Regions from separate parts of the Streptomyces sp. NPDC050504 genome, predicted to be linked through region 2. Evidence: riboswitches for the same ligand, from Rfam matches in the RefSeq annotation. Region 2 holds a riboswitch; the other holds the start of a gene.

Region 1 (4,205 bases), on a different contig from region 2:
CTGTATCGCTGGACGAGGCGCTGGACCGGGGCGCGGAGTTCCTGACCGACGCCACCGAGCGGGCCCTGCGGATGGTCCTGCTCGGCGCGGGCCTGCCCCGGGCGGCGACGCTTCAGGCAGCCGCGCCGGCCGTCCCGGCAGCGGAGGTGTCGGGCACGCAACGCCCTTCCTCCGTACGGTAGTTCCAGCGGGCCCCGTCCGTGACGAGCTCCTTCACCGCGCGCAGGAAGCGCTCCAGGTGCTCGTCGGGCGTGCCCGCGCCGAAGGAGACACGGATCGCGTTCAGCGACCGCTCGCCCGGGTCGCCCTCGGGCGCGCCGCACTCGCCCGGGTCCTGCGGGGAGCTGCCGAGCAGGGTGCGGACCAGCGGGTGGGCGCAGAACAGGCCGTCGCGCACGCCGATGCCGTACTCGGCGGAGAGCGCGGCGGCGAAGTGCGAGGAGTTCCAGCCCTCGACCACGAAGGAGATGACGCTGACCCGGGCCGCGTCCTCGCCGAACAGCGAGAGCACCTTGACCTGCTCGACCTCCGCGAGCCCGTCGAGCACCCGGCGCACCAGCCGCTGCTCGCGCTCCACGAGCGCGTCGAACCCGGCCTCGGTCAGCGCCTTGCAGGCGGAGGCGATGGAGTAGACGCCGATGACGTTGGGCGAGCCGGCCTCGTGGCGCGCGGCGGTGGTGTGCCACTCGACGTCCACGCCGCCGTCGGTGCGCCGGGCGACCTTGCGGGAGGCCCCGCCGCCCGCGAGGTACGGCTCGGCCTCCTGGAGCCAGTCGGCGCGGCCCGCGAGGACGCCGGAGCCGAAGGGCGCGTACAGCTTGTGGCCGGAGAAGGCGACCCAGTCGACGTCCAACTCCGCGATGTCCACCGGGTGGTGGGGCGCGAGCTGGGCGGCGTCGAGCACGATGCGGGCGCCGTGGGCGTGCGCGGCGGCGGCCAGCTCGCGCACGGGCCACAGCTCGCCGGTGACGTTGGAAGCGCCGGTCACGCACACCAGCGCGGGGCCGTGGGGGTCGCGGTCGGCGAGGGCGCGCTCCAGGGTCTCGACGGCCTGCTGCGGGGTGCGCGGGGCGTTGAGGTAGGTGACGCGGGCGTCGCGCCAGGGCAGCAGCGAGGCGTGGTGCTCGGTCTCGAAGACGAAGACCTGGCAGTCGGCGGGCAGCACCTGGGCCAGCAGGTTCAGCGAGTCGGTGGTGGAGCGGGTGAAGACGACCTGGTCGCCGGGGCGGCAGCCGAGGAAGTCGGCGACGACCTCGCGGCTGTTCTCGAAGAGGTCGGTGGAGAGCTGCGAGAGGTATCCGGCGCCGCGGTGGACGCTGCCGTAGTACGGGGCGTAGGCCGCGACGTCGTCCCAGACGCGCTGGAGGGCGGGGGCGCTGGCGCCGTAGTCGAGGGCCGCGTAGGTGACTTCGCCGCCGGTGACCAGCGGCACGGTGACGTCCCGGCCGAGGACCGGCAGCGGCTCGCAGGAGGGGTCGGCGGAGCAGTCGGCGGAGCCCGCGGCAGCGGCGGGGGCGGCGGAAACGGCGGCGGCGGTCGGCTGAGCGGACATGGCGGAATCTCCCGGTGGGCCAGGGCGAACGAAGGCATGAAGGACCCGCGGAGGCAGCACGAACCACCGTGCCGTACACGGGTGTTGCTCAACGCGCGACGGAAGGGCGCCGCACGGAGGGTGTCATGGAAAAGGGGCCGGAAAGCCCTATCGCATTCGCTTGCTCACGAGACTGCTCCCTCGGGACCAGGACCCCAGGGTGTGCAGGGGTCCGCGCTTGCCGCAGACCTCGCTGCCTGCGACCTGGTCTTCACCCGGGGCACCCCGCCACGGACGGAGGGTTGCCGGACAGCGGGCCGGGGCCGTAGTCGCTGTCACTCATGACCTGTCGAGAACGTACGTCACGTGATCGCCCGCACGCAACCCCGTACCGCATCGCGGAACGCGAAGAGACGGGCGCCACACCGGCGCCCGCCTCTCAACTCCCTTGCCCCGCAGGGCCGTACGGACCGCTCCTAGCGATTGCTCGCCGCGATCCACCGTTCGAGTGTCGTGCGTGCCGCGCCCGAGTCGATGGACTCGGCCGCCTTGGCGATGCCCGCCGCGATCCGCTCCTCCAGCGTGCCCTCGCCGCGCTCCAGCGCCACCAGCGCCGCCGCCGCGTTCAGCAGTACGGCGTCCCGCACGGGACCGGTCTCCCCCGCCAGCAGCCGCCGCGCCACGTCCGCGTTGTACGAGGCGTCCTCGCCGCGCAGCGCCTCGATGGGCACCAGGTCGATGCCGACGTCCCTGGGGTCGAAGACCTCCTCGGTCACCGCGCCGTCCCGCACCACCCACACCCGGGAGGTGCCGGTGGTCGTCAGCTCGTCGAGCCCGTCGTCGCCGCGGAACACCAGCGAGGAGTTGCCGCGCTCGGCGAAGACCCCGGCCACGATCGGCGCCATCCGCGCGTCGGCGACGCCCACGGCCTGCGCCGTCACCTTCGCCGGGTTGGTCAGCGGACCGAGCACGTTGAACGTGGTCCGGATGCCGAGCTGGCCGCGCGCCGCCGCCACGTGCCGCAGCGCGGGGTGGAACTTCACCGCGAAGCACATGGTGATGCCGGCCTCTTCGGCGACCTCGGCGACCCGCTGGGGGGTCAGCGACAGGTTGACGCCGAGCTTCTCCAGCACGTCGGAGGAGCCGGAGGCCGACGAGGCGGCCCTGTTGCCGTGCTTCACGACCTTCGCGCCGGTGCCCGCGACGACGATCGAGGCCATCGTGGAGATGTTGACGGTCTTGGCGCCGTCGCCCCCGGTGCCGACGATGTCGACGCTCGGGCCCGGCACCTCGATGACGTTGGCGTGCGCGTACATGGTCCGCACGAGGCCGGTGATCTCCTCGACGGTCTCGCCCTTGGCCCGCAGCGCCACCATGAACCCGGCGATCTGCGCGTCGGTCGCCTCGCCCCGCAGGATGCGGTCCATCGCCCACGCGGTGTCGTCCGCGCTCTGGTCGTGTCCGGTGAGGATGCCGTTGAGCACGGAGGGCCAGGACCGGCCCGCCGCGGTGTCGCCTCCTGCGGGGGTCAAAGCGCTCATGGCCGCTCCTGTCGTGTGCGCCTGAATGGTGGAACCCACCCTATCCAGCCCGGGAACGGCCGGAGCCCCCGTCCATTGCGTGGACGGGGGCTCCGGCTGTGGCGAACAGGCGGGAGATCAGTGGTGGCCGTGGCCGCTGGTGATCTCCTTGTACTCCTCGGCAGTGGCCTTCGGGATCTGGTTGCCCTCTCCGTACATGCCCTTGCTGAGCTTGGCCCTGGCCTTGAGCAGCGCCGAAGGCTTGCGCTCGACGCCGTTCTCGTCGACCGTCGGGCCGATCTCCAGCGGCTCGTACTGCTCGTGCGCGGTGAGGCGGTGCAGCTCGCCCTGCGAAAGCGGCTCGTGGACCTCGACGAACTCACCGTGCGGCAGGCGCTTGATGATGCCCGACTCGCGGCCGTGCAGCACCTTGTCCTTGTCGCGGCGCTGGAGACCCAGGCAGATCCGCTTGGTGACGATGAACGCGACGACCGGGCCGACGAAGAAGCCGATGCGCACGAACCAGGTGATCGAGTTGATCGACAGGTGGAAGTGCGTCGCCCAGAGGTCGTTTCCACCACCGACGAGCATGATCATGTACGCGGTGATCCAGGCGACGCCGAAGGCGGTGCGGGTCGGCGCGTTGCGCGGACGCTGCGCGATGTGGTGCTCGCGCTTGTCGCCCGTGACCCACGACTCCAGGAACGGCCAGACCGCGATCAGGACCAGGACCAGACCGAAGACCACCAGCGGGATGAAGACGCCCAGGGCCAGGGTGTGGCCCCAGATGACGATCTCCCAGCCCGGCATCACGCGGACGAGGCCCTCGGCGAAGCCCATGTACCAGTCGGGCTGGGCGCCGGTGGACACCTGGTCCGGGCGGTACGGGCCGATGGCCCACACCGGGTTGATGGTGAACATCGCGGAGATGACCGCGATGACGCCGAAGACCAGGAAGAAGAAGCCTCCGGCCTTGGCCATGTAGACCGGCAGCAGCGGCATGCCCACGACGTTCTTGTTGGTCCGGCCCGGACCCTCGAACTGCGTGTGCTTGTGGTAGAAGACCAGGATCAGGTGGGCCACCATCAGGCCGAGCATGATTCCGGGCAGCAGCAGGATGTGGATCGAGTAGAACCTGGCCACCATGTCGTGAC
Region 2 (4,205 bases):
CCGCGGAACGGCTCAGCAGCCGCCCGCGACCGCCGGGATGATCGAGATGCCCGCGCCGTCCGGCGTGGCGGTCCCCAGGCCCTGCTCGAACCGCACGTCGTCGTCGTTCACGTACACGTTCACGAAGCGGCGCAGCTGCCCCTGGTCGTCCAGGACGCGCGCGGCGATGCCCGCGTGGTTCTTCTCCAGGTCCTCGATGACCTCGGCGAGGGTCGCGCCCTCGGCGGAGACCTCGGACTGACCGCCGGTGTAGGTGCGGAGGATGGTGGGGATGCGGACGTTCACGCTCATGTCGGGTTTCTCCGTTCCTGCTGCTGGGGGGATTGTCAGTGCGCGAGGCCGGCCGCGCGGAACGCGTCCAGGCTCGGCTTGATCGTCGCCGTGGCCTGCGACGTCTCCGCCACCGCGTCCAGCGTCTTCAGACCGTCGCCGGTGTTCAGCACGACCGTGGTGAGCGCCGGGTCCAGCACGCCCGCCTCGATGAGCTTGCGCGTCACGCCGACCGTCACGCCGCCCGCGGTCTCCGCGAAGATGCCCTCGGTGCGGGCCAGCAGCTTGATGGCGTCCACGACCTGCTCGTCGTTCACGTCCTCCACCGCACCGCCGGTCCGGCGCGCGATGTCGAGCACGTAGGGGCCGTCGGCCGGGTTGCCGATCGCCAGCGACTTGGCGATGGTGTTCGGCTTCTGGGGCCGTACGACGTCGTGACCGGCCTTGAAGGCCGTCGACACCGGCGAGCAGCCCTCCGCCTGGGCGCCGAAGATCTTGTACGGCCGGTCCTCGACGAGCCCGAGCCCGATCAGCTCCTGGAGACCCTTGTCGATCTTCGTGAGCTGCGAGCCCGAGGCGATCGGGATGACGATCTGGTCCGGGATGCGCCAGCCGAGCTGCTCGCAGATCTCGTACGCGAGGGTCTTGGAGCCCTCGCCGTAGTACGGCCGCAGGTTCACGTTCACGAAGCCCCAGCCCTCGCCCAGCGGGTCGCCGATGAGCTCGGAGCAGAAGCGGTTGACGTCGTCGTAGTTGCCCTCGATGCCGACCAGCTCGCCGCCGTACACCGCGGCCATGACGACCTTGCCCTGCTCCAGGTCGTGCGGGATGAAGACGCAGGAGCGGAAGCCGGCGCGGGCGGCGGCGGCGCCGACGGCACCGGCGAGGTTGCCCGTGGAGGAGCAGGAGAGCGTGGTGAAGCCGAAGGCGCGGGCGGCCTCGACGGCGATGGCCACGACGCGGTCCTTGAAGGAGTGCGTCGGGTTGCCGGAGTCGTCCTTGACGTACAGGCCGCCGGTGACGCCCAGCTCGCGGGCGAGGTTGTCGGCCTTGACCAGCTTGGTGAGGCCCGGGTTCAGGTTCGGCTTCTCGGCGACGTCCGCGGGGACCGGCAGCAGCGGCGCGTACCGCCAGATGCTGTTCGGACCGGCCTCGATCCGGGCGCGCAGCGCGTCCGGGTCCCCGACGGGCAGGTCGTAGGCGACCTCAAGCGGTCCGAAACAGAGCTGACAGGCGAAGATCGGACCGAGCTCGAAGCGCTCGCCGCACTCGCGGCAGGACAGCGCGACGGCGGGGCCGAGGTCTACGGGGGTGGCGGTGGTGTTCTCCGCGACGGTCTGCACAGCCATGATGGCGAGGCCCTTTCTCCTCATCTTCCTCGTGACGCGCTTCGCCACGAGCCGGAATTGGCACCTTCCCCACCGTTACCTCGCGGTCGGCGGGAGGGTTGCCGGGACTTCAACGGGCCGTTCCCTCTGTCCCTCTGGATGAGCGCTGTGGCACCGAGCGGGGCTCGGGCGTTTGTCGGCGTACCGACCCCCGACATGCGGTGGCCGTTCGCGTTGTTCAAGACTGTAACCGAAGCCCCGGACGGTCGAGACAGCCGTCCGGACCGCGAGATGGGTCACACGGCGATCACACAGCAGGGAGTGCGGGACGTGCTCGAAGAGGTGGAGCACTGGCTGACCAGGCGTTCCTGGGCGGCGGCCGACCGTTCGCTGGGCGACCTGATGGCCGCCAAGCGGGGCACGAAAATCAGCGTGGTGCTGCCCGCGCTGAACGAGGAGGAGACGGTCGGCGAGATCGTCGGCACCATCCGCCGGGAGCTGGTCGACGCGGTCCCCCTGGTGGACGAGCTGGTGGTGATCGACTCCGGTTCGACCGACCGGACGTCGGAGGTGGCCGCGGCGGCGGGCGCGCGGGTGGTGCACCGCGACGCGATCCTGCCCGCGCTGCCCGCCGTGCCGGGCAAGGGCGAGGTCCTGTGGCGGTCGCTCCTGGTGACGACCGGGGACGTGGTCGCCTTCGTGGACGCGGACCTCAAGGACTTCTCGGCGGACTTCGTGTCCGGGATCGTCGGGCCGCTCCTCACCGACCCCGACGTCTCCTTCGTCAAGGCGATGTACGACCGGCCGTTCGGCGCCGCCGCAGGTCAGGGCGGCCGGGTCACCGAGCTGGTGGCGCGCCCGCTGCTGAACCTCCACTGGCCCCGACTGGCGGGTTTCGTACAGCCGTTGGGCGGTGAGTACGCGGCGCGGCGGGAGCTGCTGGAGCAGCTGCCCTTCCCCGTCGGTTACGGAGTGGAGCTGGGGCTGCTGGTGGACGCGCTGCACACGGTCGGGCTCGACGCGCTGGCACAGGTCGACGTGGGCGTGCGGATCCACCGCCACCAGGACAGCCAGGCGCTGGGGCGGATGGCGGCGGCGATCTACCGGACCGCGCAACTGCGGTTGTCCCGGGGGCACTTGGTGCGGCCCGCGCTGACGCAGTTCGAGCGGGGGGAGGACGGTTTCGTGCCGCGGACGCACGCCGTGGACACGGAGGAGAGGCCGCCGATGCGGGAGGTCCCGGAATACGCGAAGCGCCGGGCCGCGTAGCCCCCGGGGCGGGGCGCCCCGCGAGGGGCGGGGCGCCGCCACGTTTGGGGGGAAGCCCCACGGGCTAGGTTTCGGCACATGGCTGCTGCTGCCCGGATCCTCGTCGCGTCCAACCGCGGCCCCCTCACCTACTCCCTCGACGGCGACGGGACCCTCCGCTCCCGCCGCGGCGGAGGCGGCCTGGTCTCCGGGCTCAGCGCGGTGGGCTCGGACGGCTCGGTCTGGGTGTGCTCGGCGCTGACCGACGGCGACCGGGCGGCGGTCCGCTCGGGCGCCGCCGAGCCCGGCGTCCGGATGCTCGACATCGACCCCGACGTGCACGCCGCCGCGTACAACGGCATCGCGAACTCGGTGCTCTGGTTCGTCCACCACATGCTGTACCAGACGCCGCGGGAACCGGTCTTCGACGCGGAGTTCCGGCGCCGGTGGGCGGCGTACGAGGCGTACAACCGCGCCTTCGCCGACGCGCTGGCCCAGGAGGCGGGGCAGGGCGCGTCGGTGCTGGTGCAGGACTACCACCTGGCGCTGGTGCCCGGCATGCTCCGCGCCCTCCGCCCCGACCTGCGGATCGGCCACTTCTCGCACACGCCGTGGGCGCCCGTCGACTACTTCAGGCTGCTGCCCGACGACGTCGCGGAGCAGCTGCTGCGGGGCATGCTGGGCGCGGACCGGCTGGGATTCCTGACCCACCGCTGGGCGGACGCGTTCACCGCGTGCTGTACGGCGCTGGCGGGCGGGACCGGCGGGACCGCGATCGGGGTGCACGGGCTCGGCGCGGACGCGGAGTTCCTGCGGGCGCGCTCGCGCGAGGCGGACGTGGAGGAGCGGATCGCGGCGCTGCGCGAGCAGGTGGGCGCGGCGCGGGACGGGACGGCGCGGCGGACGATCGTACGGGTGGACCGCACCGAGCTGTCGAAGAACATCGTGCGGGGGCTGTTGGCGTACCGGGAGCTGCTGGAGAGGCGGCCGGAGTGGCGCGGGCGCGTGGTGCACGTGGCGTTCGCGTATCCGTCGCGGCAGGACCTCGCGGTGTACCGGGAGTACACGGCGGAGGTCGCGCGGGTGGCCGCGGACATCAACTCCACCTTCGGGACGCCGAGTTGGACGCCCGTCGTGATGCACGTCAAGGACGACTTCGCACGGTCGCTGGCGGCGTACCGGATCGCGGACGTCGCGCTGGTGAACCCGATCAGGGACGGGATGAACCTGGTCGCGAAGGAGATCCCGGTCGTCTCGGACGAGGGGTGCGCGCTGGTGCTCTCGCGGGAGGCGGGGGCGTACGAGGAGCTGGGCGCGGACGCGGTGGGAGTGAACCCGTACGACGTGAGCGGGACGGCG

What was found. A riboswitch is a leader RNA that binds a small molecule or an ion and turns the genes downstream of it on or off. The one in region 2 is predicted to bind S-adenosylmethionine.
Region 1: it holds a riboswitch for S-adenosylmethionine, as region 2 does, so the genes downstream of both, ACIBNE_RS30180 (aminotransferase class V-fold PLP-dependent enzyme) here and thrC (threonine synthase) in region 2, are expected to answer to the same signal.

The regions. Positions count from the first base shown of each region.
Region 1 is NZ_JBITHO010000008.1:448,048-452,252, forward strand. Features, by position in the region: gene ACIBNE_RS30175 (glycerate kinase) at 1-182, shown strand, start outside; gene ACIBNE_RS30180 (aminotransferase class V-fold PLP-dependent enzyme) at 113-1,552, opposite strand; SAM riboswitch class IV at 1,761-1,878, opposite strand; gene trpD (anthranilate phosphoribosyltransferase) at 2,008-3,072, opposite strand; gene ACIBNE_RS30190 (cytochrome bc complex cytochrome b subunit) at 3,190-4,205, opposite strand, start outside.
Region 2 is NZ_JBITHO010000002.1:529,817-534,021, forward strand. Features, by position in the region: gene ACIBNE_RS08190 (MoaD/ThiS family protein) at 13-291, opposite strand; gene thrC (threonine synthase) at 327-1,619, opposite strand; SAM riboswitch class I at 1,637-1,764, opposite strand; gene ACIBNE_RS08200 (glucosyl-3-phosphoglycerate synthase) at 1,929-2,867, shown strand; gene ACIBNE_RS08205 (trehalose-6-phosphate synthase) at 2,946-4,205, shown strand, end outside.